One region of the Usitatibacter rugosus genome, then DNA from elsewhere that is predicted to be linked to it. Evidence: predicted binding sites of a transcription regulator. Region 1 holds the regulator's gene; each other region holds the start of a gene.
The links. Region 1 encodes sigma-54, which starts transcription at its own class of promoters, with help from an activator protein. Its sites were predicted from a motif close to TGGCACNNTTCCTGCT; they were not measured.
Positions count from the first base shown of each region.

Region 2: glnA (type I glutamate--ammonia ligase) is a predicted target of sigma-54. The motif match lies at 4,205-4,220, and genes of this name have one in related genera.
Region 3: DSM104443_RS16320 (choice-of-anchor D domain-containing protein) is a predicted target of sigma-54. The motif match lies at 1,146-1,161, and genes of this name have one in related genera.
Region 4: DSM104443_RS21845 (pilin) is a predicted target of sigma-54. The motif match lies at 2,456-2,471, and genes of this name have one in related genera.

Region 1 is NZ_CP053069.1:79,884-87,779, reverse strand. It holds tRNA gene DSM104443_RS00395 (tRNA-Gly) at 62-135, shown strand; gene mutY (A/G-specific adenine glycosylase) at 145-1,278, shown strand; gene DSM104443_RS00385 (LON peptidase substrate-binding domain-containing protein) at 1,178-1,798, opposite strand; gene rapZ (RNase adapter RapZ) at 1,802-2,635, opposite strand; gene hprK (HPr(Ser) kinase/phosphatase) at 2,640-3,605, opposite strand; gene DSM104443_RS00370 (PTS sugar transporter subunit IIA) at 3,574-4,059, opposite strand; gene hpf (ribosome hibernation-promoting factor, HPF/YfiA family) at 4,080-4,409, opposite strand; gene DSM104443_RS00360 (RNA polymerase factor sigma-54) at 4,448-5,929, opposite strand; gene lptB (LPS export ABC transporter ATP-binding protein) at 5,966-6,748, opposite strand; gene lptA (lipopolysaccharide transport periplasmic protein LptA) at 6,751-7,338, opposite strand; gene lptC (LPS export ABC transporter periplasmic protein LptC) at 7,349-7,896, opposite strand, start outside.
Region 2 is NZ_CP053069.1:4,411,462-4,419,357, reverse strand. It holds gene ntrC (nitrogen regulation protein NR(I)) at 1-770, opposite strand, end outside; gene glnL (nitrogen regulation protein NR(II)) at 767-1,828, opposite strand; gene DSM104443_RS21035 (DUF4124 domain-containing protein) at 1,920-2,546, opposite strand; gene glnA (type I glutamate--ammonia ligase) at 2,718-4,127, opposite strand; gene aroE (shikimate dehydrogenase) at 4,370-5,194, shown strand; gene mtgA (monofunctional biosynthetic peptidoglycan transglycosylase) at 5,191-5,886, shown strand; gene mgtE (magnesium transporter) at 5,908-7,362, shown strand; gene thpR (RNA 2',3'-cyclic phosphodiesterase) at 7,365-7,868, shown strand.
Region 3 is NZ_CP053069.1:3,455,334-3,463,229, forward strand. It holds gene proB (glutamate 5-kinase) at 1-1,022, shown strand, start outside; gene DSM104443_RS16320 (choice-of-anchor D domain-containing protein) at 1,207-3,918, shown strand; gene DSM104443_RS16325 (glycosyltransferase) at 3,941-5,137, shown strand; gene DSM104443_RS16330 (glycosyltransferase) at 5,141-6,340, shown strand; gene DSM104443_RS16335 (Yip1 family protein) at 6,350-6,922, shown strand; gene DSM104443_RS16340 (RNA pyrophosphohydrolase) at 6,928-7,515, opposite strand; gene DSM104443_RS16345 (proline--tRNA ligase) at 7,661-7,896, shown strand, end outside.
Region 4 is NZ_CP053069.1:1,489,609-1,497,504, reverse strand. It holds gene soxA (sulfur oxidation c-type cytochrome SoxA) at 1-341, shown strand, start outside; gene tfpZ (TfpX/TfpZ family type IV pilin accessory protein) at 328-1,068, opposite strand; gene DSM104443_RS22025 (pilin) at 1,153-1,611, opposite strand; gene DSM104443_RS21845 (pilin) at 1,943-2,398, opposite strand; gene DSM104443_RS22020 (pilin) at 2,709-3,167, opposite strand; gene DSM104443_RS07415 (spermine/spermidine synthase domain-containing protein) at 3,436-6,471, opposite strand; gene DSM104443_RS07410 (spermine/spermidine synthase domain-containing protein) at 6,500-7,896, opposite strand, start outside.

The DNA of each region.
Region 1 (7,896 bases):
GACCGGTTGCGACGAACTGCGGCCGGGATTCGCCAATCGCCGGTAAAATGGCGTGGCCGGCGCGGGTGTAGCTCAATGGCAGAGCAGAAGCTTCCCAAGCTTACGACGAGGGTTCGATTCCCTTCACCCGCTCCACCCCTCCCCGTGCCCGCGAAGACCCCCTCCCCGACCATTCCCGCGTTCGCCGCCCGCATCGTGCGCTGGCAGGTGAAGCACGGCCGGCACGGCCTGCCCTGGCAGGCCTCGAACGACGCCTACCGCCGCTGGCTCTCCGAGGTGATGCTGCAGCAGACGCAGGTCGCCACCGTCATTCCCTACTTCGAGCGCTTCCTCGTCCGCTTTCCCGATGTCGCCGCCCTGGCCGCGGCGAGCGAGGGTGACGTGCTCGCCCTGTGGAGCGGGCTCGGCTACTACGCGCGCGGCCGAAACCTCCATCGCGCCGCTCGCGAGGTCGTCGAGCGGTTCGGCGGCGTCTTTCCCGTGCGATTCGACGAGCTCGAGTCGCTGCCCGGAGTCGGACGCAGCACCGCGGCCGCCATCGCCGCGTTCGCGGGCGGCGAGCGCCGCGCCATTCTCGACGGCAACGTGAAGCGCGTGATCGCGCGGCACGCGGGCATCGGCGGCGACCCGTCATCGTCGCCGGTGCTCGAAGCGCTGTGGGACGCGGCCGAGGCGCGGCTTCCCGCGAAAGGCATCGAGGCCTACACGCAGGGGATGATGGATCTCGGCGCCACCGTCTGCCTCGCGCGGAACCCGCGCTGCGACATCTGTCCCGTGCGCATCGACTGCGTCGCGGCGAACGAGGAGCGCGTGGACGAGCTTCCGGGAAGAAAGAAACGCGCGGCGAGGAAGCACCGCAGCACCGCGATGCTGGTCGCGATCTCGAAAGGCGAGGTGTTGCTCGTGAAGCGTCCGTCGCCGGGTATCTGGGGCGGACTGTGGTCGTTGCCCGAGATGCTTCCGGGCGATGTTCCGAAGCGCGCGACGCCTCTTCCCCCGTTCGAACACGCTTTCACTCACTACACACTTGCAGTGCGCCCCTTCCAGATGGACGGGGCCTCTCCGGAATTTCGTCTCTTCTTCCGAAATTCCGGAGAGGCCCCGTCCATCTGGTTGGCACTCGACGATGTAGCACAAGCAGCGTTGCCCGCACCGGTCAAGAAACTACTGCTGGAAATCACGCGATCAGCTTCTGCTGCCTCAGGAACCGGTGGAGGATCGCGAGCCGCACCGAAGCGTCGCGCAGCTCGAGCAGCTTCTGCTTCACGTCGTTCCTGAGCGGCAGGATCTCGGCCAGGCGGAAGCTCACCCAGCTCGCGTCCTCGAAGGGGTGCGGCGCGGTGAAGCGATCCTCGCCGATGCCGATGATGGCCTTGCGCAGGAACTCCGCGCTCTCCTCCAGCCCCGGCGTGTCGGCCATCTCTTCCTCGACGGCCAGGCGCTCGATCTCGCCCACGATGAGCCCGTTGGCGCCGGTCTCGGTGGAGACGATGCGGAAGCGCTCGAGGCCCTCGGCCTTCACCTTGAGGATGCCCAGCTCCTCCATGTCGGCCTCGGCGATGCGCGCGAGGCAGCCCACGGGCTCGGGCACGGCGGGCGTGCCGACTTCGGCGCCCTCCTTGATGAGGCAGACGCCGAACAGGCTGCCGGTCTTGAGGCATTCCTTCGCCATGTCCATGTAGCGCGCCTCGAAGATGCGCAGCGGCAGCAGCGCCCGCGGATAGAGCACCGTCGACAGGGGGAAGATCGGCACGCGCTCGGGCTTCCGCCCCGCTCCGAGGAGGTTGAGGATCAGCACCCGCTAGACCCTCCACACATCGCGATGGCGGAGGATCACCTCGTAGTCGGAACCGAAGCGCTCGGCGAGCTGGCCCGCGACGTACACCGAGCGGTGCCGCCCGCCGGTGCAGCCGATCGCCACGGTGAGCGAGGCGCGCTGGTCGAGCACGTACTTGGGGAGCCAGCGCTGCAGGAAGCGCTGGATATCCTCGATCACCACGCCGGCCTCGGTCTCGCGCTCGAGGAAGGCCACCACTTCCGGATCGGCTCCGGTGAGCGGCCGCAGCTTCGGGTCGTAGTGGGGGTTCGGCAGGAAGCGCACGTCGAACACGAAATCGGCGTCGAGCGGCACGCCGCCCTTGTAGCCGAACGACATCACGACGAGCGAGAGCTTCGCGCGGTCGAGGACGACGAGATCCTGGATCCAGCCGCGCAGCTGCGAGGGCGTGAGCGCGCTGGTGTCGATACGCTGGCCGATCTCGGCGACGCTCTCCAGGAGCTTCCTCTCCTGCGAGATGGCCTCGTGGATGGTGCGGCCATCGCGCGCCAGGGGATGGGGCCTGCGCGTCTCGGAGAAGCGGCGCACGAGGCTCTCATCGGTCGCATCGAGGAAGATCACGCCGACGTCGCTGCCGCGCTCGCGCTCGCGCGCCACGATCGCCGGCAGCTCGCCCAGCGTCTCGGGGCTGCGCGCATCGGCGCTGATCGCGACCTTCGGCTCCTTCCGGGAGGCGACGAGGTCGTGGATCATGCCGGCCGGAAGATTATCGATGCAGAAGAAGCCGGCGTCCTCGAGCGCCTTCAGCGCGACGCTCTTGCCGGACCCGGACACGCCGGAGAGGAGGACGAGCTGCATGCCGCTAATCCGCTTCCTCGCGCCGTGCGGCCTCCGACTCGTCGCGCATCACCGCGGCCTGGCGGGCGATGAACTCGCGCGTCGAATCGATGCCGCGCGTGAGCAGGATGTGGTTGCGCACCGCCGCCTCGACCAGCACCGCGAGGTTGCGGCCCGGAGCCACGGCGAGCGTGACCGAGGGCACTTCCACGCCGAGGATCGGCTGCGTGCTCGTGCGCGTGGAGAGCCGGTCGCGCTCCATGTTGCCGTTGGCCGGGCTCTCGAGCGTGACGATGAGGCGCAGCGTCTTCCGCGGCCGCACCGCCGTCTCGCCGAAGATCGAGCGGATGTTGAGCACGCCCAGGCCGCGGACCTCGAGGAAGTCCCTCAGCATCGGCGGGCAGCGCCCGGAGATGGTCTCGGGTCCGATCTGCTGCAGCTCGACCGCGTCGTCGGCAACGAGGCCGTGCCCGCGCGAGATGAGCTCCAACGCAAGCTCGCTCTTGCCGATGGAGGAATCGCCCGTGATCAGCACGCCGATCTCGAGCACGTCGAGGAAGACGCCGTGCAGCGTGGTGATGGAGCCCAGCTCCTGCTGCAGGTAGGGGCGCAGCACGTTGATCACCTGCTGGCTCGGCTCCGGCGAAGCGAGCAGCGGAGTTGCCACGTGCGCCGCGGCGTCCTGCAAGTTCGGAGGCACGGGCATGCCGTCGCAGACGATCACGGCGACGGTCTCGCCGCCCACGGCGCGAAGCGCCGTCATCTCGCGCGAAGCGGGATCGAGCGACTCCAGGTACTCGAGCTCGCTTCGGCCGAGGACCTGCACCATCAGCGGGTGGATGAGGTTGAGGTGGCCGATCAGCCCGATGCCCGGGCGCGCGAGCATGGTGCCGGTGATCTCTCGCGACGAGCCGGCGGCCCCCGCGATCCACTCGAGGCCGAGGCGCTCGCGCCGGTCCTCAAAGAGTTGCTGAACGCTGAGCCGGGGCATAGGGCGACCATCCGGTGATCATGCCGTGGACCGTCGCCGCATCGGGTGCGGCGAGCAGCGCGTCGCGAAAGCCCGTGTCGCTGAACATCTGGGCCAGCTCCGAGAGGATCTGCAGGTGCGCCTCGGTCGCGTGCTCGGGAACGAGCATCGCGAAGACGAGCTGCACCGGCTGGCCGTCGGGTGCTTCGAAGGGAATCGGCGTTTGCGTGCGCACGAAAGCGCACACCGGTTCCCGCAGGGCCTTGATGCGTCCGTGCGGGATGGCCACGCCGCAGCCCAGTGCGGTGGAACCCAGCTTCTCGCGTTCGAAGAAGCTGTCGAAGACCCGCGCGCGCGGGATGGCGCGCGAGTTCTCGAACAGCAGCCCGACCTGCTCGAACAGGCGCTTCTTGCTCGTGGCGTCCAGGTCGAGCAGGACGTGCGAGGCGGGCAGCAGCGGGGATACGAGGTTCACGGCGCTCTCCGGGGGGAGGCCTATTCCTCTTCGGCCTGGCGGATGGTGACCGGGTTGTGGCGCGTTGCGGATTTGAATTTCTCCTTGTGCTTCACGACCTGGCGGTCGAGCTTGTCGATCAGCCCGTCGATGGCCGCGTACATGTCGACCTCGTGGCACTCGCAGTGGATCTCCTTGCCCGCGAGGTGCACGTTCGCCTCGATCCTCTGGTCCAGCTTTTCCACCGTCATCACGACGTTCACGTCGATCACGTGGTCGAAGTGCCTCTCGATCCTTTCCAGCTTGGTGACGACGTACTGGCGGATCGCGGGGGTGATGTCGACATGGTGCCCGGTCAACTGGAGGTTCATCGATGGCTCCTTTTCGCGGTGCGGGTGACGGGAAGACTCTAGATCGACTTGCGCAGGTTCGCCGGCTGGATGTGCATCGCCTCGCGGTACTTTGCTACGGTGCGCCGCGCGACCTGGATGCCCTGTTGCGCGAGGATGTCCGAGATGCGGTGGTCGGAGAGGGGCTTCTTGCCGTCCTCCGCCGCGACGAGCTGCTTGATCAGCGCGCGGATCGCCGTGGCCGAGCAGGCGCCGCCGGTATCCGTGGAGACGTGGCTGCCGAAGAAGTACTTCAGCTCGAAGATGCCGCGCGCGGTCAGCATGTACTTTTGCGTGGTCACGCGCGAGATGGTGGATTCATGCAGGCCGACGGCCTCCGCGATCTCGCGCAGCACCAGCGGGCGCATCGCGACCTCGCCGTGCTCGAAGAAGTTCTTCTGCCTGTCCACGATCGACTGCGTGACTCGCAGGATCGTGTCGAAGCGCTGCTGCACGTTCTTGATGAGCCAGCGCGCTTCCTGGAGCTGGCCGGCCAGATGCTTGGCGCCGTTCTCGCGGGATGCCTGGAGGATATCCGCGTACATCTTGTTCACGCGCAGGCGCGGCATCGCGTCGCGGTTCAGCGCCGCGACCCAGCGCGTGCCGACGCGGCGCACGACGACATCGGGCACCACGTAGCGGATGTCGCCGCTGCCGAAGCTGCGGCCGGGCTTGGGGTCGAGCGAGACGATGAGGGCGCGGATCTCGCGCAGCTCGTCTTCGTCCACGCCCAGCGTGCGCTTGAGGCGATTGAAGTCGCGGGCGGCAAGCACGTCCAGGTGCTTGGCGCAGAGCTCGACCGCGGGCGCGAGGTAGGGCGTGTCGGTGGGCAGCGACTTCAGCTGCAGGGTGAGGCATTCGCTCACGTCGCGCGCCGCGACGCCGGCGGGGTCCATGTTCTGGACGTGCTTCAGCGCGATCGCGATTTCCTCCAGCTCCAGCTCGGCGAATTCGTCGATGGCGTTGTCGAGGAGCTCCTGGAGGGTCTGCTGCAGGTAGCCGTCTTCGTCGATGTTGCCGATGACGAGGGCGGCCAGGCGCTTGTCCCGCTCCGTGAGCGAGGTGAGCGAAAGCTGCTGGGTGAGGTGGTCGTGGAGCGTGACCTCGGCCGCGGCGAATTGCGTGAAGTCCTCGCGGTCGTCGTCGCCGCGGCGCGATCCGCTGCCGCCCATCTCCTCGCCGCCGCCGTTGTCTCGCATGGGCATTTCGTCCATGCGGTCGCTGCGCTCTTCGCGTTCCTCTCGCTCGTGCGCCTCGGCGGCGGGCTCCTCCTGGGCCGAGGAGGTCGGGGAGCCCTCGGGGGCGGCGCCGCGATCGCCGATCACGCTCGTGGGTTCGTCGGGCGCCAGGTCGGCGCGCTCCAGCAGGGGGTTCTCGGCGAGATAGCGCTCGAGCTCCTGGTTCAGCTCCACCGTCGAAAGCTGCAGCAAGCGGATCGACTGCTGCAACTGCGGCGTGAGGGTGAGGTGCTGGCTGAGCTTTAGCTGGAGGCTGTGCTTCATGAGGTGCGAAAGTGCCAGGGGATAACGGGACGTCCGCTACAGGCGGAAATTCTCCCCGAGGTAGACCTTTCGGACAGACTCATTGTAGATGATTTCCTCGGGCTTCCCGAAGGCGAGCACCGACCCCTGGTTGATGATGTAGGCGTGGTCGCAGATGCCGAGCGTCTCGCGCACGTTGTGGTCCGTGATCAGCACGCCGATGCCGCGCTCCTTCAGGAAGCGGATGATCTGCTGGATATCGAGGACCGCGATGGGATCGACGCCCGCGAAGGGCTCGTCGAGCAGGATGAATCTCGGGTTCGTGGCCAGCGCCCGCGCGATCTCCACGCGGCGGCGCTCGCCGCCCGAGAGCGCCGTGGCCGGGCTCGCGCGCAGGTGGCCGACGTGGAGGTCGTCCAGCAATTGCTCGAGACGCGTCTCGATCTCGCCCGCCTCGAGGCCCTGGAGCTCCAGCACCGCCTGGATGTTCTGCGCCACGGTGAGCTTGCGGAAGATCGACGCTTCCTGCGGCAGGTACGAAAGCCCCAGGCGCGAGCGGCGGAAGATCGGCAGGTGCGTGAGGTCTTCCCCATCGAGCATCACCTTGCCGCTGTCGATCGGCACGAGGCCCAGGATCATGTAGAAGCAGGTCGTCTTGCCGGCACCGTTGGGGCCGAGGAGGCCGACGACTTCGCCGCTTTCCACGGTGAGCGACACGTCGGACACGACGCTGCGCTTGCGATAGCTCTTCTTCAGGCCCTCGGCCCGCAGCACCGCGGGCTGCGGCTCGCTCTTCACCAGCGTGAGGTGTTCGCGCAGCGGCGCGGGCGTGGCAGCCATCGTCAATGGGTGGCGGGGCCCGAGTCGGACTTGAGGGTGAGGGGCGACGACGGCTTGGCCTCGCTCTTCGCGTCCTTCCCGTCCTTCGCGTCTTTCTTCTGCGGGACGAGCGTGGCCTTCACTCGCGATCCGGGCGTGCCGGGTTGCGCGGCGCCGACCTCGAAGAGCTCGCGGCTGGTGTCGTAGGTGATGAGGTCGCCGGTGATCTCGCCCTGCACGCTCTTCAGGCGTGCCTTGTCGAAGAGCTTCAACTTCGAGCTCTTGTCGTCGAATTCCGCGCGCGCGGCCCAGCCTTCGATGAAGTCCTCGGCCTTGTCGCGCTTCTGGCGGAAGGTGACGGGCGCGCCGTTGGCGACGTAGAACTTGTTGCGCTCCGCGTCTTCCTTCACCGTGACCTTGTTCGCGGTGATGCGCATCGTGCCCTGCGTGATGACGACGTTGCCGTCGAAGACGGTGACGCGGGCGTTGTCGTCGCCGGTGAGGAGGTCGGCGCCGATGTTGATTTCCTTCTCGCGGTCCGACTTCTCGGCGAGCACGGGCAGCGCGGCAAGCGCCAGCGCGGTGAGCAGGGTGAGGCGAAGCGTGCGCATTGCCGGTCTCCTAGCGGGCTGGAGGCTTGTACGTGGAACGCACCCGGTTCAGCTTCACGGTGCGATCCGTGTTGTTCAGCTCGAGGCCGGCGGCTGTGGCGTGGCCCGAGGGGGATTCCATCCGCACTTCGCTCGAGGTGCGCGCGATGCCTTCGTCCGGGAGCACCAGCAGGTTGTCGGTGAAGATCTTCAGGGGCTCGACGCGCGGCGCCGGTTCGCGGTGCACCACGACGTTGCCTTCGATCCACACCTCGTCGCCGCCCTTCTGCAACCGGCCCCGCTCGGCGGTGATGTTCACGCGCGGCTGCTTCGGTTGGTAAGCGTCGAAATTGAGCGTTTCCAGGAGGGAGGAATCGTCGTCGGGGTAATGTACCATCTTCCGCGCGGTGAGCGTGTAGAGCACCCGCCCGTCCTCGCCGAGCTTGCGCGCATTGAAATTCTCGACGATCAGATCGGGATCGTGACGCAGGTTCCCGTCCGCTTTCGCGGCCGCCGGCTGCACCAGCGCGTTCAGCCACAGCGTGAGCCCCACCAGCAGCGCCAGGACGCCCAGCGGCA
Region 2 (7,896 bases), 230 kb from region 1:
AGATCGGGCGGCATGTCGCCGATCTCGTCCAGGAACAGCGTGCCGCCCTCGGCCTGCTCGAAGCGGCCGCGGCGCATCGTCTGCGCTCCGGTGAAGGCTCCGCGCTCATGGCCGAAGAGCTCGCTTTCGAGGAGGTCCTTGGGAATCGCGGCCGTATTGATGGCGATGAAGGCGCGCCCGGCGCGTGGGCTGTGGCGGTGCAGCGCCCGGGCGACAAGCTCCTTGCCGGTGCCCGACTCGCCGGTGATCAGGACCGTCGCATGCGAGTGCGCGAGGCGGCCGATGGCGCGGAAGACTTCCTGCATCGCCGGTGCCTGGCCGAGGATCTCGGGCGTCTCCGCATTTTCCGGCGGAGCCTCGACCTGCTGGCGGCGGCTCTCCTCGATCGCGCGGCGCACGAGGTCCACGGCGTGATCCACGTCGAAGGGCTTGGGAAGGTACTCGAAGGCGCCGCCCTGGAACGCGGCGACGGCGCTCTCGAGGTCGGAATACGCCGTCATGATGATCACGGGCGTGGCGGGCAGGCGTTCCTTGAAGCGCTGCATCAGCTCGAGGCCCGAGAGCCCCGGCATGCGGATGTCGCTCACGACGACCTGCGGGAGCTCGTCGTCGAGGTAGTCGAGCGCTTCCTGCGCGGTGCCGAAGGTGCGGTGTGCGATGCCCTCGCGCGCGAGCGCCTTCTCGAACACCCAGCGGATGGACCGGTCGTCGTCGATGATCCAGACGGACGAGACGGCGGGGTCGGGCAGGGAAATGGGGACAGCGTTCATCGGAACTCCGCGATCGCCGCTTCGCGCGCTCGCACGGGCAGCAGCAGGGTGAAGCGCGTGCGGCCCGGCACGCTCTCGTATTCGATCATCCCCTGGTGGCGGCCGACGAAGCTCTGCGCCAGCGACAGGCCGAGGCCCGTGCCGCCCTCGCGCCCGCTCACCATGGGATAGAAAATCAGCTCGGCCAGCTCCGGAGGCACGCCGGGACCGTCGTCCTCGATCGTGACGGCGATCGCGAGGCGATGCCGGCGGCGTGCGACGGTCACCTGCCGCTCGATGCGCGTGATGATGGCGATCTCGCCCTTGCCGCTCGTGGCCTGCGCGGCGTTGCGCGCGACGTTGAGCACCGCCTGGATCAGGCTTTCCTTGTCGCCGACGAGATCCGGAAGGCTGGTGTCGTAGTCGCGGCGGATCGACAGGCCTTCGGGGAACTCGGCGAGGAGCACCGCGCGCACGCGCTCGGTCACCTCGTGGATGTTCACCGGCTCGATGCGCGGCAGGCGGTTCGGCGTGAGCAGCCGGTTCATGAGCGACTGCAGGCGGTCGGCTTCCTTCACGATCACCTGCGTGAACTCGCGCAGCTCCGGATCGGACAGCTCGCGCTCGAGCAGCTGCGCGGCGCCGCGGATCCCGCCCAGGGGATTCTTGATCTCGTGCGCGAGGTTTCGCAGCAGCTCGCGGTTGGCCTGCTGCTGCTCGAGGATGCGCGCCTCGCGCGCGATCTTCAGCTGCTGCTCGAGCTCGCGGAATTCCAGCAGCAGGACGCCATCGCCCGCCTCGGTGGGGCTGATCACGCAGTGCAGGTGCACCGCCTCGCCCGCGACGTCCAGCACCAGGTCGTTGTCGTTGAACCCGGCCTCCGACTCGAGCGATTGCTGCAGGCGCCCGACGAAAGCGTCGTTGCCCGGCAGCACCTTGTCGATGCCGGCGCCGAGCAGGTGCTTGCGCCCATGGGCGAGCAGGGTTTCGGCAGCGGGGTTGGCGTAGGTCACGTGGAGTTCGTCGTCGAGCAGGAGCACGGCGGCCGAGAGCAGCTCCAATCCGGAGAGCACGCTCATGGCCGGCGTTCAGACGAACAAAAAGCAATTAGCGCGCCAGCCACGGGGGCCGGCGCGTCGGCAGGACGCCGGAAAGGGGGACTGGTCGAGGCTAGGGCTTCAAGGCGCCGAGCTCTTTCTTGAGCGCCTCGATGTTCTTCTCGTGCTCGGCTGCGGTAGCTTGCAGGCCGCGAATGCGGCCGGAGGCCTTCTCGAGCTTGTTGCGAAGCTCGACCTGCTGGGACGGCGTCGGATCGGCCGTGGCCTGCGCCATGCGCACCACGGCGACCAATTCGGGGTTGCGTTGCTCTTCGCCGAGGTTGCGGCGCACGTTCGAGAGCTGGTCTTCCTCGCCCTTCAGCTCTTCCTCGAGGATGCGGCGGCGCTCCTCGTCGCGCTTCTTCTGCAGCGACGTGTCCACCTTCGGGAAGCTCACCGCGCTCGCCGACGGCATTGCCGTCACGATCGCGACCGCGGGCTTGATGTTCGCTTCGGCCGAAGCCGGTGCCGGCGTGGGTGCGGCCGGCGGCTTCGCCGCGACGCCCTGCGGCTGCAGCATGCCGGTGGGCGTGGCCGGGATCAGCGTGAGCGGCTCGAGCTCCACCACCGCGGCATCTTTCATCGGCTTGTTCGTGTACGTCACCCGGCCGTTCGCGTCCACGTGCTTGTAGATCGTGGACTGCGCGAGCGCGCTTGCGCTCGTCACTGCCAGGAACGTTGCAATCCAGAGCTTCTTCATCTCGCGCTCCCATTCGCGAAACGGGAAGGAAAGGATGCGATGGCGTCATGAAAAAAGCAACTAGATCAATGAGATAGTTGTGTGACACCCCCATAGCTTGTGGTCGGGGGTGGAAAAAAACACAAAGGGGGCGGTCGCCCGCCCCCTTTGTCGCGTCCATTCGCGAATCCGTCAGGACGAGTAGTACATGTCGAACTCGACCGGGTGCGTCGTCATGCGGAAGCGCTGCACCTCCTCGTACTTGAGCGCGATGTACGCATCGATCATGTCGTCGGTGAACACGCCGCCCGCCTTGAGGAAGCCGCGGTCCTTGTCCAGGCTCTCCAGCGCCTCGTCGAGCGACGCGCACGGATGCGGCACCTTCGCGGCCTCTTCGGGCTCGAGGTCGTAGAGGTTCTTGTCGAGCGGATCGCCGGGGTGGATCTTGTTCTGCACGCCGTCCAGGCCCGCCATCAGCAGCGCGGCGAAGGCGAGATACGGATTCGCCGTCGGATCCGGGAAGCGCACCTCGACGCGGCGGCCCTTCGGGCTCGACACGAACGGGATGCGGCACGAGGCCGAGCGGTTGCGAGCCGAGTACGCGAGGTTGATCGGAGCCTCGAAGCCCGGCACGAGACGCTTGTACGAGTTGGTGCCCGGGTTGGTGATCGCGTTCAGCGCCTTCGCGTGCTTGATGACGCCGCCGATGTAATAGAGCGCGAAGTCGGAGAGGCCTGCGTAGCCCTCGCCGGCGAAGAGGTTCTTGCCGCCCTTCCACACCGACTGGTGCACGTGCATGCCCGAGCCGTTGTCGCCCACGACCGGCTTCGGCATGAAGGTGGCCGTCTTGCCGTACGAGCGCGCGACATTCCACACGGTGTACTTGAGGATCTGCAGCCAGTCGGCGCGCTTCACGAGCGTGTTGAACTTCGTGCCGATCTCGCACTGGCCCGGCGCCGCGACTTCGTGGTGATGCACTTCCACCTCGACGCCCTGCTCCTCGAGTGCCAGGCACATGGCCGAGCGCATGTCCTGCAGCGAATCGACCGGCGGCACGGGGAAGTAGCCGCCCTTCACCGGCGGACGGTGGCCGAGGTTGCCGCCCTCGAACTTGCCATCGGTGGACCAGGGCGCTTCTTCCGAGTAGATCTTCACGCTGGAGCCCGACATGTCGACCTTCCACTCCACCGCGTCGAACACGAAGAACTCGGGCTCCGGGCCGAAGTACGCCGTGTCGCCGAGGCCGGAGCTCTTGAGGTAGGCCTCGGCCTTCTTGCCGATGGTGCGCGGGTCGCGCTCGTAGCCCTTGCCCGTGGAGGGCTCGAGCACGTCGCACGACAGGACGAGGGTCGGCTCGTCGAAGAACGGGTCCATGCGCATCGAATCCGGATCCGGCATGAGCAACATGTCCGAAGCTTCGATACCCTTCCAACCGGCGATGGACGATCCGTCGAAGGCGTGGCCGTCGGTGAACTTGTCTTCCCCGAAGAACTTGGTCGGGACGCTTACGTGCTGTTCTTTTCCTTTCGTGTCGGTAAAACGGAGGTCGACGAACTTGACCTCGTTTTCCTTGATCGTCTTGAATACGTCGCCGACTGCCATGGAGTTCTCCTGAGGGGTGGTGAATGCACAGAAATGGTAAACGAGCGGCCGAAATGACCCGGTCGAGGCCTCTGAATAGCGAAAAACATGCCACTGGCGATTGTACGTAAGGCATTGAACGCCAATGCGTACTTCGTCGATTTTTGGCCGCGACGCACGAACATGGTGCCAATTTTGGCCGCACGCACCATCATAGAGCATCAACACAAAAACTCAACGCTCGTCACCCCCATACCTATTAAATGATGGCAACGCCCCCGCGCTTCGTGGTCATCGGCAATCCCGTCGGCCACAGCCTCTCGCCGGCGATCCACGCGCAGTTCGCGATGGAGACCGGCACCGCCCTGGAGTACGCGACGCTCCTCGCGCCGATGGAGGATTTCGCCGGTTCGGCGAGCGCGTTCTTCGAAGGCGGCGGGCGCGGCGCCAACGTGACGCTGCCGTTCAAGATCGAGGCGTTGCGGTTCGCGGCGAGCGCCACCGATCGCGCGCGCCTCGCGGGTGCGGCGAACGTGCTCACCTCGACGGGCGGACGCATCGCGGCGGACAACACCGACGGCGCCGGGCTCATCGCCGACCTCACGCGCAATCTCGGCGTGTCGCTCGCGGGCGCGCGCATCGCATTGCTGGGCGCAGGCGGTGCAGCGCGGGGTGTGATCGCGCCCTTGCTGGAATCGCGGCCCGCGGCTCTCGTGATCGCGAACCGGACGCTCGATCGCGCCGAAGCCCTGGCGAAGGAGTTCGCGTCGCTCGGCCCGATCGAAGCGCGGACTCTCGCCGGGGTCGCGGACGGAAGCTTCGACGTGCTCATCAACGCGACGTCCACGTCGACGAAGGGCACGCCGCTCGCGCTGGCGCCAGGCTGCCTCGCGCGCGGCGCGCTCGCCTACGACATGGCCTACGGACCGGCCGCGAAGCCGTTCGTCGAGCACGCGCGTGCGCTGGGTGCGCGCGGCAGCGACGGGCTCGGCATGCTGGTGGAGCAGGCGGCCGAGGCATTCCTTGTCTGGCACGGGACGCGGCCCGCGACGGCGGCGGTGCTGGCGACGATGCGCGCTCGCCCATGAAGACCTTCGCGCGCTACTTCGCGTGGCTGCTGGCCGGCCTCGCGGCGCTGCTGATCGCCTACGAGCTCACGTTCCTCGCGCGCGTGTGGTGGTGGAAGGACCACAACCCGCAGTCGACGGCCTTCATGGAAGCGCAGCTCGAGCGCCTGCGCGAGAAGAAGCCCGACGCGAAGCTGAAGCAGCAGTGGGTGCCCTACGAGAAGATCTCGCCCAGCCTCAAGCGCGCCATCGTCGCCGCGGAGGACGCGAAGTTCGTCGACCACGAGGGCTTCGACTGGGAGGCGATCGAGAAGGCGATGGAGAAGAACAAGCAGAAGGGCAAGGTGGTCCGCGGCGGCTCGACCATCTCGCAGCAGCTCGCGAAGAACCTCTTCCTCTCCGGCAACCGCACGCTGTGGCGCAAGGGGCAGGAGGCACTGATCACGGTGATGATCGAGAAGCTGTGGCCCAAGCGCCGCATCCTCGAGGTGTACCTGAACGTGATCGAGTGGGGCGACGGCGTCTTCGGCGCCGAGGCGGCCGCGCGCCACTACTACGGCACCAGCGCCTCTGCGCTCGGCCCCGAGGGCTCCGCGCGCCTTGCCGCCATCGTTCCCAACCCGCGCTTCTACGACCGCAACCGCAACACCGCGTGGCTCGAGCGCAAGACCGGGATCATCCTCGCGAGAATGCCCGCGGCCGAGCTGCCCTAGCCGCTTACAATGGGCGGGCTCATGGCCCGCCGTCCCGAAGACATCCCGCGTTCGGAATCGCCCCAGGATCACCTGGAGGCGGTGACGCGCCTGATCGCGAAGCAGAAGCTGGTCGAGGACCTCGTCCATCGCCAGGGCGAGCAGGACGGGCGCAAGCCCGCGCTCGTCGAAGGCCTGGTGCACAAGCAGAACCTCGCCGAGCTGCAGAAGCGCCTCGATGGCCTTCACCCCGCGGACGTGGCCTACGTGCTGGAGGGCTTGCCGCCGCTGGACCGCATCGCGGTCTGGGGCCTGGTCCGCAGCGACCGCGACGGCGAGATCCTCCTCGAGGTGTCGGATGCGGTGCGCGAGACGCTCCTCGCGGACATGGACAGCGCGGAGATCGTCGCCGCGGCCCAGCACCTCGATGCCGACGAGATCGCCGACCTCGCGCCCGACCTGTCGGAAGAGATCGTCCAGGACATCATCGAGGCGCAGGACGTCGACGAGCGCGCCGAGCTGCAATCGGCCCTGTCGTATCCGGAAGGCACGGTCGGCGCGCTGATGGACTTCGAAGTGGTGAGCATCCGCGACGACGTCACCGTCGAAGTGGCGCTGCGCTACCTCCGGCGCTACGACGAGCTGCCGGCGCAGACCGACGCCATCTTCATCGTGGACCGGGACGATCGCCTCCTGGGTGTCCTCCCGCTGAACAAGCTGCTGGTGACCGATCCCGACGTGGAAGTGGCGTCGATCTACCAGCAGAACGTCGTCTCCTTCGCCGCCGACAGCGACGCCGAGGAGGCCGCCCGGGCGTTCGAGCGCTACGAGCTCGTGAGCGCGCCGGTCGTGAGCGCCGACGGCAAGGTGACCGGTCGCGTGCCGGTGCAGGCGGTCCTCGACTACGTGCGCGAGCGCCAGGAGCAGCAGGAGCTGGCCAAGGTGGGTCTGCGCGAAGAGGAGGACATCTTCTCCACGGTGTGGGCGTCGGTGAAGAACCGCGGCCCGTGGATCGCGCTCAACCTCTGCACGGCCTTCATCGCTTCCCGCGTGGTCGGTGCGTTCGAGGGGTCGATCGAGAAGCTGGCGGCGCTGGCGGCGTTGATGCCGATCGTCGCCGGCATCGGCGGCAACACGGGCAACCAGACGGCCACGCTCATCGTGCGCTCCCTCGCGCTGGGCCAGGTGAGCGCCAGCAACGCGCGCCGGCTGCTGGCCCGCGAGCTGGGCGTGGCGGTCACCAGCGGCGTGATCTGGGGGAGCGTCCTGGGTGTTGTCGCGTGGATGCTCTACCGCAACGTCGCGCTGGGTGGCGTGATGGCGATGGCGATGATGCTGAACATGATCGTGGCCGCCCTCGCGGGCCTCTTCATCCCGCTCACCATGGAGCGCTTCGGCCGCGATCCGGCCGTCGGCTCGAGCGTATTCCTCACGTTCATCACCGACAGCATGGGCTTCTTCGTCTTCCTCGGGCTCGCGACGATCTTCCTCATCTAGCCGTGGCGCGCCATTTCTTCGCGCTCTGGCCGGATGCCGCCGCCGCGGCCGCGCTCGCCGCGCTGGCACGAGAGCTGGCGGAGCAGTCGGGCGGCAAGCCCGTCCCCCGCGAGAAGATCCACCTCACGCTGGCTTTCCTGGGCGAGATCGATCCCGAAGCCGTCGAGCGTGCGCGCGGGGTGGCCGGCGCTATTCGTGCAACGGCCTTCGAGGTGCGGCTCGACCGCACCGGATCGTTCCGGGGTGCTCGCGTGGGTTGGGCGGGCTGCGAGTCGCCGGCGCCGGGCCTCATCGATCTCGCCGCGCAGTTGGGCCAGGCGTTGAAGGACGCGGGATTCGTGCTGGAGGAGCGGCCGTTCGCGCCGCACGTCACGCTGGCCCGCCGCATCCGTTCGGCGGTGGCGCGCACGCCCATTGCGCCCATCCCATGGAGAGCGAGCGCATTGGCGCTGGTCCGCTCGGAAGCGGGACGCTACGAAACGATCGGGAGTTGGGAAACCCGCTAGCGAGGCGCTAATCGACCGGGGGTGGTTC
Region 3 (7,896 bases), 1.2 Mb from region 1:
CCGACTGGGTGCGGCAGATCGCGGAGCTTCGCGCCCGCAACATCGAGGTGGTGGTCGTTTCCTCCGGCGCCATCGCCGAGGGCCTGAAGCGCCTCGGCTGGACCAAGCGCCCGCACGCAGTGAACGAGCTGCAGGCCGCGGCCGCCGTGGGCCAGATGGGCCTCGTGCAGGTGTGGGAGTCGTGCTTCTCCGAGCGGGGGCTGCGCACGGCGCAGGTGCTGCTCACCAATTCCGACCTTGCCGACCGCAACCGGTATCTCAACGCGCGCACGACGCTGCGCACCCTCGTCTCGCTGGGCGTGGTGCCGGTCATCAACGAGAACGACACGGTGGTGGTGGACGAGATCCGCGTGGGCGACAACGACACGCTGGGCGCCCTCGTGGCGAACCTGCTCGAGGCCGACGCGCTGGTGATCCTCACCGACCAGCAGGGCCTCTACTCCGCCGACCCGCGCAAGGACCCGGCGGCGACACTCGTCTCGCGCGCCCGCGCGGGCGACCCGCACCTGGAGACGATCGCCGGCGGGACGGGCTCGCACCTCGGCAGCGGCGGCATGATCACCAAGGTGCTCGCGGCCAAGCGCGCGGGCCGCAGCGGAGCACATACCGCGATCGTTTCGGGCCGCGAACCCGACGTGCTCTCCCGCGTCCTCGCGGGCGAGCCGATCGGCACCCTGCTCGAGGCCGAGCGCGAGCCCATCGCGGCGCGCAAGCAATGGCTCGCAGACCACATGAAGCCGGCCGGCCGCATCACCCTCGATGCCGGCGCGGTGAAAGCGCTCACTCACGACGGCAAGAGCCTGCTGTCCATCGGCGCCACCGCCGTGGACGGGCACTTCGGCCGCGGCGAGGTGGTGAGCGTCTGCGCGCCCGACGGCCGGGAAATCGCCCGCGGCCTCGTCAACTACGGCGCCGCGGACACGGCCCGCATCCTGCGCAAGCCCACCGCCGAGATCGAGGCGGTCCTGGGGTACCTGGCCGAGCCCGAGCTCATCCACCGGGACAACTTGGTCGTACTGTGACGTAACACGGCCTTGGGCCTGACCCGGAACGGACCCCGGACGGACGCACGGCAGGCATGGAAGCCCCGGATTCTGTGGAATATTCCGTAGACCTCGGGGTTCATGCGAACATAGGGTACCGGGTGGCACGTTGGTCGCTTCCCACCCTACAAACGACGCGTGTCTCAAAGCCCAGGAGCACCGCATGCTGCGCACAGCCCCCACCTGCCCGACCCCGAAATCCTTTCGCCTTGCACCGCTGGTGGTCGCATTGGCCGCCGCGTTGCCGGCAGCCGCAGCCACATTCACGGTCACCTCGACCGCTGATTCGGGCGCTGGCACCCTGCGCCAGGCGATCATGGACGCGAATGCCGCCTGCTCTACCGGTGGTGCGAGCCATGTCATCACCTTTCCGGGCTCCGGGCCTTTCTTCATGAACCTGAACAGCCCGTTGCCCACGATCCAGTGCGCAGCGACCGGCCAACCGCTCAGCATGACCATTGACGGCACCAGCCGCGCGACCTGGACCGCCAACAACAGCAGCAGCGGCTGGAACGCCAACGCCGAGATCCAGATCGACGGGTTCAACGCCACGTTCGGCGGCTGCGGCATAGGTGCCTTCCTGTACGGCGGCACGCTGACCGTGACCGGCGTGCGCATGACCAACTGGCTCTACGGCGGCAACGCGATCTGCGCCTCGCTCGGCCCGCTGGTCGTCAAGGGCAGCCTGATCAGCGGCAATTCAAATGGGATCTCGCTCGCCTCGGGCTTCACGAACACCATCGGTGGCGGGACCGCGGACCGCAACGTCATCATCGCCAACTCGACCTATGGCATCAGCGGCTCCACCGCGGGCGGCTCGATCACCAACAACCTGATCGGCATCGCCGTGGACGGCGTGACGTCGGCCGGCAACGGCCGGGGCATCAACGTCGGCAGCACCGGGGCCTTCACGATCAGCGGCAACTACATCGGGAACAACTCGCTGGGCGGCATGCAGGTCACGGGCGGGCCCATGACCATCACCGGCAACAAGATCGGCAACGACACCTCCGGCAACGCCGCGCCGAACGGCGCGTCCGGCATCCGCATCAACTCCGTGTCGCCGATCAGCATCACCGGCAACGTGATCTCGCACAACAGCACCGCGGGCATCGAGATCTCGGCCGGCACGGGCGTTTCGATCAGCCAGAACTCCATCTACGCGGAGCCGTACGGGATCATGCTGGGCTACGGCGGCGCCATCAACGACGCGGGTGACGTCGATAGCGGCCCCAACACGCTTCAGAACTGGCCCCAGATCAACGGCGTCACCACGGATGGCGCCAACACGCAAGTGAGCTACTCGTTCACCAGCGCGGCCGGCACCTTCATTCTCGAGTTCTTCGACAATCCGTCCCCGGTCAACTCCGAAGGCAAGACTTTTGTCGGATCCAAGACCGTCACGGTGCCCGCAGGTGTTTCGAACGCGACGCATATCATCCCGGGCATCTTCAACAACATCTCCGCCACCGCGCGCAACAGCGCGACGGGCGACACCTCCGAGTTCTCGTTCAGCGAAGCGGTCATCCCCGTGCCGGCCGTCACCGTGAACCCGACGGCGGTGAACTTCGGCAACGTGCCCGTGGGCAGCTCCAGCGCGCCCCGCACGATCACCTACACGAGCTCGGGCGCCGGCGACTGGGAGCCTTACTACGCCGAGCTCAATGATTCGCCCACCTGCTACGGCGGCACGATCGCCTATGGCGGGGCGTTCATGCTCACCTCGGATTGCGATTTCGAGATGGGGTACTCGCCTGGGAATGGCTGCTCCGTCACGGCGACCTTTGCCCCGTCCGCCCTCGGCCCGTACTCGGCCTATCTCTGCATCTTCGACAATTCGGATAACGGCTTCTCGTCCGTCTCGCTGGCGGGCAACAGCGTCGTTCCCCCGACGCTCACCCTGCTTCCGTCGGCCTACGACTTCGGCGGCGTGAGCGTGCGCACGACGTCGCCGCCGGCGCGATTCATCCTTCGCAACCCCGGCTCGACGCCCGTCGATTTCACGACCAGCGTCAATCCGCCGTTCGCGATCGATGCCGCGGGCACCAGCTGCCGCAGCCCGATCAACCCGGGCACGTCGTGCAACATCAGCGCGACCTTCACGCCGCCGTCCCAGGGATCGTTCAGCGAGCCGCTGGCCGTCACGCCCAGCGCCGGAACCACGGCGTATTCGCAGCTCATGGGCAGCGGCGTCGTGGGGCCCAACTTTGCGGTCCCCAACTCCATCGAATTCGTCTACGCGCTGGGCAACGATCCCACGCTGCATGAGCTGCGCCTCACCAACACCGGAACCGCGCCGCTCACGTTCGACAACATCACGGTGGCCGGCCCCGGCTTCACGCTGCAGAATCCCTGCCCCTCGACGCTCGCACCGGACGAAAGCTGCGTCCTCACGCTCGGCTTCACGAGCGCCACGACCGGCCAAGTCGAGGGCTCGCTCACCATCAACTCCAACGCCCCCGGCGGCCAGCGCGTGGTCCGGCTCTTCGGCCTGAGCCAGACGCGCCCCGTCCCGCTGATCGACGTCTCTCCGCGCGAGATGTCCTACGGAGCCCGCGCGTTCGGCACCGTGAGCCCCTCGCAGCGGATCACGATTCGCAACGTCGGCGGCGCGCCCGCGATCATCAACAGCATCGTCCCGAGCCCCGACTACGTGATCGTGAGCACGACCTGCACGACCACGCTGGCACCGCTCACGTCGTGCACCGCGGACGTCTCGCTGCAGGCCCTCTCGTACGGGCAGCGCCGGGGCACGGTGGTGGTGATCGCGAACGACGAAAGGTCGCCGCATTCGGTCAGCCTGCTCGGCACGAGCTGCCGTGGCTCGGGATTGATCCTCGGGCGACTGGGCATCACCACGGGCTGCCAGCCGTAACGCGGCGCCCGGCGCGCCGAGCGTGGCCCGCGTCCTCTGCGCCTGGGAGTACGGGGGCGACCTCGGCCACATCCAGCGGCTCACCGCCCTCGCGGTCGCGTTGCGCGACGCGGGGCACGAACCGGCGCTCGCCTTCTCCAACCTCCAGCACGCGGGCGCCACGTCGCGCGGCTTCCGCTGCTACGCGGCACCGCTGACGACCGGCGTCGAACGCCCCAATCTCTCCCCCGCAAGCCTCGCCAGCATCCTGCTGGACCTCGGGTTCCACGACGGCGGCGGCATCGAGGGGCCAGTCCGCGCGTGGCTCTCCCTCTTCGAGCTCGAGAAGCCCGATGCGATCGTCGCGGACTATGCACCGGTTGCACTGCTCGCCGCGCGAGTCGCGGGCATTCCGGCCGTCACCATCGGCAGCGGCTTCAGCTCGCCGCCCTCCGTGCATCCGCTGCCGAGCCTGCGCCCGTGGCAGGCGATCACCGAAGCCACGCTGCGCGGCGCCGACGAAGCGCTCACCGCGAGCGCGAACAAGGCGCTGACGGCACTCGGCGCGCGGCCCCTCGCGCAGGCCTCGGAGATCTTCGCCGCGCGCGACGACATCCTCTGCACGTTCGAGGAGCTGGATCCCTTCGGCCCGCGCGAGGACGCGGAATACCTGGGTCCGCTCGACGAATCCGTGCCCGGTGAAGAGGTCACGTGGGCCGGCGATCGCCGCCCTCGCGTGTTCGCCTACCTGAAGCCGCGCTATCCGGGATTCATGGGGCTGCTCGCCGCGCTCGAGGCGACGGCCGGAGAGGCCATCGTCGTGGCACCCGGCCTCATGGCTCCGCAGGCGCAGGCCCTGTCGAAGCCGAACGTGCTCGTCGTCCCGCGCGCCGTCTCGCTCGCCCCCGTGCTCGCCGATTGCGACCTCTGCATCGGCCATGCCGGCCTCGGCCTCACGTCGAAGGCGCTCGCGGCGGGCGTGCCGATGGCATTGCTCCCGATGCACCTCGAGCAGTTCCTCATCGCGCGCCGCGTCGAGGCGCTCGGGGTTTCATCGCACGTGCGCCCCACGCCGCCCGATCGTCCGCTCCCCGATCCCACGCCGTGGATCGCGGGCTTGCTGCGCGACGAGGAGCGCAGGGCGAAAGCGAAGGTGCTGAGCGCGCGATTCGCGAGCCACTCGCCTCGCGCATCCGCGACGCGTGCGGCGGCACGCGTCTGCGCCATCCTCGGGGCCTAGAACATGGCGCGCATCGCCCTCGCGTGGGAGTACGGCGCGTCCTTCGGCCACGCGGCCGCCGTCGCCCGCCTCGGCGACGCGCTGCGACAGCGCGGTCACACGGTCTCTCTCATGCTGCGCGAGCTGCGCCCGCTGCAGGCGCTGCCCGAGACCCGCGCGCTCACGGTCTTCCAGGCGCCTGCATGGACGGCGGACGCACCGAACTTCACGCCGCGCAGCTTCGCGGAAGTGATGGTCGGCGCGGGCTACCGCGATCCGGTCACGTTCTCGGGAATCCTCTCGGCGTGGCACGTGCTCTTCGCGGGCTGGAAGCCGGACCTCGTGATCGGCGACTACGCCCCCACGGCGCTCATCGCGGCACGCGCGCTCGGGATCCGCCGCGCCACCTACGGCAACGGCTTCTTCACGCCTCCGGCTGGAAGGCCGATGCCGCCGTTTCGCACCGACCTGCCGGCCCAGGAACAGGACATCGCGAACTCGGAGGCCTTCGTGCTCGGCATCGTGAATGGGGCGCTCGAGCGCCTGGGCGCCGCGCCCCTCGAATATCTCGCGCAGCAGTTCGAGGTCGACGAGCATTTCCTCTGTACATTTCCCGAGCTGGACCACTACTTCCCGCGATCGCGCGTGGGCTACTGGGGACCGCGCATGTCGATCGACCGCGGCCGCCTCACGGATTGGCCGGAGGGCCGCGGCAAGCGCGTACTGGTGTACTTGCCCGCCACACAACCGTCGCTCGACGACCTGTTCCGCCAACTGCGCGCACGGGGCGCGGAAGTCGTCGCCTACATTCCGCGCCTGGACGCCGCGCGGCGCGCGGCCTTCGCGTCACCGCACATCCGCATGAGCGAGGGGCCGGTTCGCCTGGACCGGCTGCTCGCGCGTTGCGACCTCATGGTCTCGCTGGGCGGCGACATCGCCCATGGCACGCTCGCGTTCGGAATCCCGCAGCTCCTCTTTCCGCAGCAGTTCGAGCAGCACATCACGGCCTTGCGCATGGAGACCCTCGGCGCCGCCCTCGCGGTTCGCGGCCCGGGTGTCGAGATCGCGCAGCAGGCGGGCAGCGTGGCGGAGCCCCTCGAGCGCGTGCTCCAGCAGCCGGGCTTCACGCTCGCGGCGCGCGCCTTCCGCGCCCGCTACCCGGCGTGGTCCCCTCAGGAGCAGCTGCGGCGCGTGGTCGCGAGGACGGAAGAGCTCGTCCGCTAAGATGTCCTGATGGACATCGTCGAACGCGTGCAACGCCTGCTGCGCCGTCCCGCCGCCGAGTGGGACGTGATCGACACCGAGCCGCACACGGTGCCCGGGCTCTTCACGCGCTACGTGATGCCGCTCGCGGCGATCCCGCCCGTGTGCGCCTTCCTCGGCTACTCGGTGATCGGCATCTCGAACGCGCGGCTGCCGATGTCCTATGGCGTCACGCACTTCGTGCTGTCGTACGGCCTGTCCCTCTTCGCGGTCTACGTGCTCGCGCTGGCGATCGACGCGCTGGCCGAGCCCTTCGGGGGCCGGGAGAACTTCGTGCAGGCGATGAAGGTCTCGGCGTTCGCGCCCACCGCGGCGTGGCTCGCGGGCGCGTTCTCGCTCGTGCCCTGGGTGTCGATCCTGAGCCTCGCCGGCGGCCTGTACAGCCTCTACCTGCTGTACCTGGCCCTCCCCCGGCTGATGAAGGTGCCCGAGCAGCAGGCGATCGGGTATACGACCGTGCTGATGGTCGTGGCGCTCGTGGTGACGGTGGCCGCGACGGCCCTGCCCTACCTGGCCATCCCGCCTTCGATGCGCGGGTTCTGACGGCTCTAGCTGGGCAGCGGGTCGGTCCCCGGCGGCACGACGATCTGCGGACGCGGCGTGCGCGGGCGTTGCCCCTGCTTGCGCCGGCGTCCGTAGGGCGAGATACCGGAGAGGTTCGGGCGCACGTCGAGGAAGCCGGCCAACTGCTCCAGGGCCTGGCGATAGACGTCGCGCTTGAAGTCGATGACCGTGTCGAGCGGCACCCAGTAGTCGTGCCAACGCCAGGCGTCGAACTCGGGATGCCCCGAGGCTCGCAGGGAGACGTCGCAATCACGGCCGACCAGGCGCAGCAGGAACCAGATCTGCTTCTGGCCCTTGTAGGTGCCGCGCCACTCGCGCTTCACCCAGTGCGTGGGCACGTGATAGTGCAGCCAGTCGCGCGTGCGCCCGAGAATCTGGACGTGGTGCGCTTCGAGCCCCGTCTCTTCCTTCAGCTCCCGGTACATCGCCTGCTCGGGAGTTTCCCCCGGCTTGATGCCGCCCTGGGGGAACTGCCAGGCGTGCTCCTTGATGCGCTTACCCCAAAACACCTGGTTCTTCGTGTTGCAGAGCACGATGGCGACGTTCGGGCGGTATCCGTCCCGATCGATCATGTCGGCCACCACTAATTCGTAGAGTTATCCCATTCTTGCACAGTTGGGAGCACTCGCCAACGTAGGGCCCCGGCGCGCCATCCTGTAGAATGCTGCACTGCAACCTGCTGATTTGATTCAATAACCCCTGCATCCCGGAGAAGTCATGCGCGCCACCCAGTTCTACCTCGCCACCCTCAAGGAAGCCCCGCAGGAAGCGGAGCTCCCGAGCCACAAGCTGATGTTGCGGGCGGGGCTGATCCGGCGGCTCGGCAGCGGCCTCTACACGTGGATGCCGCTGGGGATCCGCGTGCTGCGGAAGGTCGAGGCCGTGGTGCGCCAGGAAATGAACAACGCCGGGGCGCTGGAGATCCTCGCGCCGCCGATCCAGCCGGCCGCCCT
Region 4 (7,896 bases), 1.4 Mb from region 1:
CGGAAGCGGCGTTCGATCAAGGCCGGCGCCTCTACACCACGCGCATGGGCCAGCAGAACTGGGCTTGTGCGTCGTGCCACGTCCAGGGCGCGGGCAAGCGCTACGCCGGGCAGCCGCTGTCGCCGGCGATCGGCCAGGGTGCGAGCAGCGTGGTGATCCGCGGCGGGCAGGCGGTGACGCTGCAGGCCCGCGTGCGCGAGTGCCTCGAGCGCATGGGGGTTGCGCCCTTCGCGGCAGGCTCGGACGAGCTGAACAACCTCGAGTACTACCTCACCTACCTGTCCAACGGCCTCGCGCTGCAGGCGAGCCCCTGGCGGGCCCCTCGCGCTACCAGGGGATGACCTTGGCGATGCCGAGCACGGCACCGGTCTTCGCGTCCATCAGCACGCTGTAGTCCTTCACGCGCCCCTTCACCGGCAGGTAGCGCACGTCCGCGGCGCTGCGGCCGACATCGCGAAGCGCGATCTCCATCTCCGACGGGAAGGTCTTCACCAGGGTGTCGACCGGCTTCGCGCGGCGCAGGGCCTCCGCGGCCATCGACTCGTAGGGAACGTAGTACTGCGGAAACGTCTGCAGGTCCGAGCCGGAGAGCGCCGACTGGATCACGCGGAACTGCTCGTTCGGATCCGAGGGCGTGCGAACCGCGATCGTGCGCGGCCGGCCCCAGGAGACGTCCTTGAATTCAGGGTTCGTGACCTTCGCGACCTCCTCCGGCTTGATGTCGCTCGCCGCGACCAGGTCGAAGCGATCGACCGTGAAGACCATGTAGATCGGACGCACCTCGGCGATCACGGCGATGCCATAGGCGAGCGCCGCGAACTGGATGATGCCGATGATGGTGAAGTCGAGCTTCAGCAGGTGCCGGGCCTTGCCGGGGTTGAAGATCACCAGCGTGATCAGCGGCCCCAGGACCACGTCCACCCCGATCAGGATCATCACGAGGTTGTTGCCCCCCATGGCCGCGAAGAACGGGCCGGGGTACCAGACGAACAGCATGGCGGCCACGACCGCGATCGCGATGGCGGAGCTGAGGGCGAGGTGGATGCCGAAGGCTTTGAATCGGGTCATGGCGGCGTGAAGGATAAACGCAACGGCGGAAATGAAAAAGGGCGAGAGTCTCCTCTCGCCCTTCGTGCTTCCGGTGCTACGGAATTACTTGGCCTGGCGGCAGTTCGCCGGGAAGAACTTGTACTCGGTGGCACCGGCTTCCGTGCCGCACTTCCACGAGGCGATCGAGTCACCGGCAGCGGCAACAACCGACGCGGCGGAATCGTTCATCGCGGTCAGGTAGAGGTGCTTGGCGTCGACCTTGGTGTCGACCTTCTGGATCTCGACGGCGATTTCGCCGTTGGTGACGGCCAGGGTCTTCACGTACTGGGTTTCCTGCGTCGAGCAACCGGCGAAATCGGCGCTGGCGGGGAACGCGTTCTTCGAGGCGATGTACTCGGAGAGCGAGGTCTTGCAAGCGGCGGCGGCGGCGGCGACTTCCGTGATCTTGGAGCGCTTCAGGTAATCCTGGTAGGCCGGGATGGCCACTGCGGCGAGGATACCGATGATGGCAACCACGATCATCAGTTCGATGAGCGTGAAGCCGGCTTGTTTCTTTTGCATGAATGCTCCTGGGTGGGGGGAAATCTCGACCGCTGTGGCGGGCTGCCCTGTTAATGCAACTGCCGTGCCATGACCGGGGTGGTCGATCCGGCTCCGAAGCGGCGTGCGGGGAAAGCGATAATACGCACTGCAATCAGCCGGTTGGGATGCGCCCCGGCAGGGCCGCCGTTTCTGTGCCAGCCCGCGCAACGCGGTATCCAGGCCTGGGAAGGCTCGATTCGGCCCGAATAGACAGCACATGCCGCCCCCCGTCACTCCCCGGGTCCGGCGACGGAAAAAGCAAAAGGGCGAGAGTTTCCTCTCGCCCCTTCGGTGTCGCGTTACTGCGGAATTACTTGGCCTGGCGGCAGTTGGCCGGGAAGAACTTGTACTCGGTGGCACCGGCTTCCGTGCCGCACTTCCACGAAGCGATCGAGTCGCCGGCAGCGGCAACCACGGACGCGGAGGAATCATTCATCGCGGTCAGGTAGAGGTGCTTGGCGTCGACCTTGGTGTCGACCTTCTGGATTTCGACGGCGATCTCGCCGTTGGTGACAGCCAGGGTCTTCACGTATTGCGTGGCTTGCGTCGAGCAGCCGGCGTTGTCGGCGTTGGCCGGGAACGCGTTCTTCGAAGCGATGTACTCGGACAGCGAGGTCTTGCAGGCAGCGGCGGCAGCGGCCACTTCCGTGATCTTCGAGCGCTTCAGGTAGTCCTGGTAGGCCGGGATCGCGACGGCGGCGAGAATGCCAATGATGGCCACCACGATCATCAGTTCGATGAGGGTGAAGCCGGATTGCTTCTTCATGAGTGAGTGCTCCTTTGGGGGTTATTCGGGTCGCCCTCGCGGGGCTGAACGGATAGGAGCAACCCCTGTGCCAAGCGCTCCGAAGCCCTTTGCTACGGCTGAAAGACACCGTGTAGGACTTTACAATCAGTTACTTATACCGGGTTTGGCCTCCGGGCCCGGAGGGACTCCGCCACCCCCGGTTTGGGCGACGCCATTTGGCGACAGCACTGCCGCCCCGGATGGTCATCAGGTGCCGTCCGCCGTCAGTCCGGCGAAAAGAAAAAGGGCGAGAGTCGCCTCTCGCCCTTCGTGCTCCGGTACTACGAAGTTACTTGGCCTGGCGGCAGTTCGCCGGGAAGAACTTGTACTCGGTGGCACCGGCTTCCGTGCCGCACTTCCACGAGGCGATCGAGTCGCCAGCGGCGGCAACGACCGACGCGGCGGAATCGTTCATCGCGGTCAGGTAGAGGTGCTTGGCGTCGACCTTGGTGTCGACCTTCTGGATCTCGACGGCGATTTCGCCGTTGGTGACAGCCAGGGTCTTCACGTACTGGGTTTCCTGCGTCGAGCAGCCCGCGACGTCGGCGCTGGTCGGGAAGGCGTTCTTCGAAGCGATGTACTCGGAGAGCGACGTCTTGCAGGCGGCAGCAGCAGCCGCGACTTCCGTGATCTTCGAGCGCTTCAGGTAGTCCTGGTAGGCCGGGATGGCGACGGCGGCAAGGATGCCGATGATGGCCACCACGATCATCAGTTCGATCAGGGTGAAGCCCGATTGTTTCTTGGTCATGAGGTGCTCCTGTCGGGGTTGAAAATGAAGAGGGCCGCCCTTGCGGGCTGCTCGCGATAATGCAACGCGCATGCCAGCTGGAGGGGTTGGCGGGCCCCGCCGGGTTCAATGCCCGAAACGGAGTTTTCCAACTAAAAATCAATTACTTGGACGGATCCTGCGAGGCGAGGCGAGGCTCACGGATCGCGATCCGCGCTCCATGCCCGCTGTGTGGCGCTGTTTGGCGACGCCCTCGTTGCCCCGCAGTGTCCGCAGGTGCCGTACTTCGTCACTTCGGTGTCGCGGGTGTCGCCGGGGCCGCGGGCGCCCCGGTGACCGGTGCAGGTGCCCGGGCTTCCCCGAGCTTCGGGATGTGGGCCAGGATGACTCGCGTTGTGAATGCGTTGCTGACCTGCCGCGGAATGAGCTCACGGACGGACTCCCAGAGGGCACGGGCTCCGGCGAGATCACCTTCGAGCACGCGTACGCAGACTCCGGTCAACGCGATCACCGCGAGGTCGTCGGGCGACCAGCGGTGAGGCATGGCCGCGAGGCGATCCGAGACCTCGCGCATCGCTTTCGCGTCGTGATAGGCGAGCGCGCGATAGAGCTCGATACGCCCCCGCTCGGCGGCGGGCAGCTTCTTGAAGCAGGGAGAATCCCAGATCTCGCCGAAGATGCGATCGAGCACCTTGCCGCGAAGCGCCTGCGCGATCGCCCGGGTGGTGCCCTCGATCGCATCGGCCCACAGCGAGGGATCGATCTCGCACTGCTTCAAGCCCGCCCGGGCCAACGCGATCTGCGTGCGCGAAGAAATTGGGACGCGCGCGGCCTGGTCGCTGGCGCCGGTCAGGAAGAAGTCGGCGAACCCCACGGCGATCAGCGCATCCTCGATGCGGTTCGAGCTGTAGGGGCGCTTGCGCTCGAAATCCTCCAGCGTCACGCGCGCGTCGCCGTCGACCAGCGATTCGAACGGCACGAACGCGCGCGGGATCTCGGCGATGTCCCCCGCCGACGAGCGGCGAAAGCGTGCCCGCGAGGCGTTCAAGTCGACGACGGGGAAGTAGTCCGAGTTCGCCGGATAGCGCGTCTGCTCCACCAGCGGCTCGATCACGCGGCGCGAGGCCACGCGATGCAACACCAGCTCGTTCAGGGAACGTACCCCGAGCCGCTCGAGCGAGGCCTTCATCGCGGGCGTGCGGAAGAGTGCGTCGCTCGGCGGGGGAACCCGGCCGTGCTTCACGGCGAGCACGAGGATGTCGCCCGACTGGGGGGTGTAGATCACGTAGTCGCTGAAGTTGCGCCCCAGGGCCTTCAGGATCGACCCCATGATGTCGATGTCGGTCTCGTAGTAGTGCACCCACTGCACGAGCATGCCGTTGTCGTTGATGTGCCGGCCGATGCGCGAGTAGAACTCGTCGGAGAAGAGCGTCGCCACGCCGCTCACCCACGGATTGGATGGCTCCGAGACGATGACGTCGTAGCGCGCCTGCGTGGAGGCGAAGAAGGTCTTCGCATCCTCGATGCGGATGTGGCTCCGCGGATCGGTGTAGGCGGAGCTGTTGCGCGGCTCGAAGACACGCGCGCCCTCCACCATCGCCGGCTCGATCTCGATCGTGTCGACCAGGCGCAACTTCGGCATGTTCAGCATCGTGGCCGTGGTGAGGCCCGAGCCGAAGCCGATGTTCGCGGCCGTCTGGAGCTCCGGATTGAAGGCGAACGACAGGGCGCCGGCGACGATCATCGTGCTCTCGTCGGCGGCCGGCAGCTTCGCCGGGTTCATCTGGATGCCCGCGTCCGGCTTGCCGTTGGTGCGGATCGACCGCAGCGATCCATCGGAGGTGACGGAGATGGTCGCCGTCCTGCCATCCTTGTAGAACTCCACCTTCGATGCCTTCGGATCGAGGAAGCTGCCGTGCCGGAAAACGCCCGAGGCCATCTTCAGCTGGTCGAGCGGGAAGCTCGCGAACGCGATCGCGGACGCGATGGCGATGCCGCCGAGCGTCGCGGCCGTGCGCATGCTGAAGCCGGCGGAAGCCAGGATCGCGACCAGCGCGCCCAGCGCGATGTCGAATCCGGCCCCCAAGCCCGTGAGTCCCTTCACGCCCAGCAGCTCCATGCCGGCGTGGGTGGCGAAGGCCGCGCCGAAGATGCAACCCGCCGTGTTCGCTGCATACACGCGCCCGATCGAGGCCTCGCCGCCGCCTCGACGGATCAGCGCCGCGGTGGCGAGCGGGAGCGTCATGCCGGCGCAGAAGGCCGCCGGGAACATCAGCAGCATCGAGACGAAGAGGCTCGACACGTTGTACAGCGCATAGCCTTCGTCGGAATTGCGCAGGCCCATCATCAGCCAGCCGATGAGGTCGAGGACCAGCGTGTACGCCCCGATCGCGAGGACCGCGAGGATGCCCTTGGCGACGAGGACGCTGCTCAGCCACTTGAGGTCGCTGTCGCCGCGCGGCGCCTTCACCGCGAGCACGAACCCGCCCAGCGACATGCCGAGGATGAAGGCCGAGAGCATGACCTCGAACGCGTGGCTCGAAGCCCCGAGCCCCAGGCTCAGCATGCGGATCCAGGCGATCTCGTACATGAACGAGGCCGCGCCGGTGAAGAACGCGAGGATCTGGATGCCCCGCACGATGCGCAGCGACGTGCCGCCGGTCTTCGGCATCGCATCGGCCGGGGCCTCGATGTCGCCGACGCGCTTGGAGAGCAACCAGACCACGGCGGCGAGTGCGCAGTTGAGCAGCCCCGCGGTGAGGATCGTCCCGGGCAGGCCCAGCCGCTCGAGCAGGAAGAAGCCGCTCGCGAGCACGCCGATCGAGGCGCCGAGGCTGTTGGTGAAGTAGAGCCACGCGAGCGTGCTGCTCGATTCGCCCGGGAACGCGCGCATGATGCCGGCGCTCATCAGGGGGAACGTGGAGCCCAGCAGCACGGACGCGGGAAGGATGAGCAGCGAGGCGAGCGACCATTTGAAGAGGGTGATGAGCCCCGGGCTTCCCAGCGCCGGCAGCACGGTCTCGAAGCTCCAGTTGCTCGCCGCGACGAAGGTGGCGTGGAAGATCACCGCGAGCAGGCCGATGCCGAGCTCCGCGAGCGCATAGCCCAGCAGGAGGTTGCGCACGCGATGCGTGAACCGGCTCACCAGCCACGAGCCCAGGGCCATGCCGCCCATGAAGATCGCGAGCACGAGCGTCTGCGCGTAGGCCGCATGCCCCAGGAACAGCTTGAGGTAATGGCTCCAGATCGATTCGTAGATCAGGCCCGCGAAACCCGAGACCGTGAAGAGCGCGAAGAAGACACCGACGGGGATGCGTTTAGTCATGGGAAGGATCTAGAGCAGGATTCATGCCTTACCGGGGAGACGCGGGACTGCCGGCCGGCGGCGCATTGGCCTGCTGCAGCGCTTGCGCGACGACGAGCCTCGTCAGGATCTGTTTCGACTGGCGTAGCGGAATGCGGTGGGCGTGGATCCGCCAGATCTCCAGGGCCGCGGGCCCGGGGTTCGAGGCGAGCGTGCCGACCATCGCGTTGAGGACGATGAGGGGCGCGACCTCGGGACGCAGGCCCGGAAGCGCCAATGCCTGCGTGGCGAGCTCCGCCATGCGACGGCCGTCGCGGGCGTTGACCGCACGATGCAGGTCCAGCTGCAGGCGCTGCGCGGCGGTCAGCTTCGAAGCGCAGGGCGAGCGCTCGATGGCCGCGAGCGCGAGCTCGCCCTCCTCGCGCGCGAGGCGCGAGATCGTGAGGCGCAATACCTCGTCGGCCGCCCGGAACCACTCCTCGCGGTCGATCGTGCAGTCGCGCAGCCCTTCGTGCGCGAGGCGGAACGAGGCGCGGCTGTCGGCGGTGACATCCGGGGTGCGGGCCGCGCTCCCCTCCAGGAAGAGGCCCAGGGCCTCGGCCGCGATCTCGGCGTACGGGCGCAGCGGATGGCGCGAGCCCAGCCGGTCGCGGAGCGCGGCGCGGGTCACGCGCAGGTCGGACTCGCGCAGCGGCACCGCGGGGACGTACTGCATCGGCAGCCACGTGATCTCGGCGATGTCTTCGTTCATGAAGCGCGCGAGCGGAGCGCGTTGCTCGAGCACGGGAAAGTAGTCGGAGTTGGCGACACGGCCGAAGAAGAGTGGCTCCAGCGTCGCCCGCGACCCGATCAGCGTCGCGCGGATGTCGTCCACGCCGGCGAAGCCGAGCCGCTCGAGGTCGCCCCGCAGGCCGGGAAACTCCAGCACCTTCGGGTCGATGTCGGGCACCTTGCCCTCCTTCACCGCGACGATGATGAGGTCGTTGGCGTTGGTGCGGAAGACGCGATAGTCCGCGAACTGCGAGCCCAGCGCCTGGAACACGGTCGAGGCGAGGTCGATGTTGAGCTCGTACTCCTGCAGCCACTGGACGAAGAGCCCCTTGGGCTTGAGATAGCGGCCGACCTGTGCGTAGAACTCCTGCGAGAAGAGCGTGGCGACACCGCTCACCCAGGGATTGGACGGCTCGGACAGGATGAGGTCGTAGCGGGCGGCTCTCGCGGCGAAGAAGGTCTTGGCGTCCTCGATCGTCACGTGGCTGCGCGGATCGGAATAGGAGCGCTCGTTGTGCGGCCGGAAGAGCTTCGCGGCCTCGACCATCGCGGGCTCGATCTCGATCGTGTCCACCGACTGGATCACCGGGCTACCCAGGAGCGCGTTCGTCGTGAGACCCGCTCCGAAGCCGATCACGGCCGCGGTCTGCGCATCCGGCTTGATTGCGAGCGGCA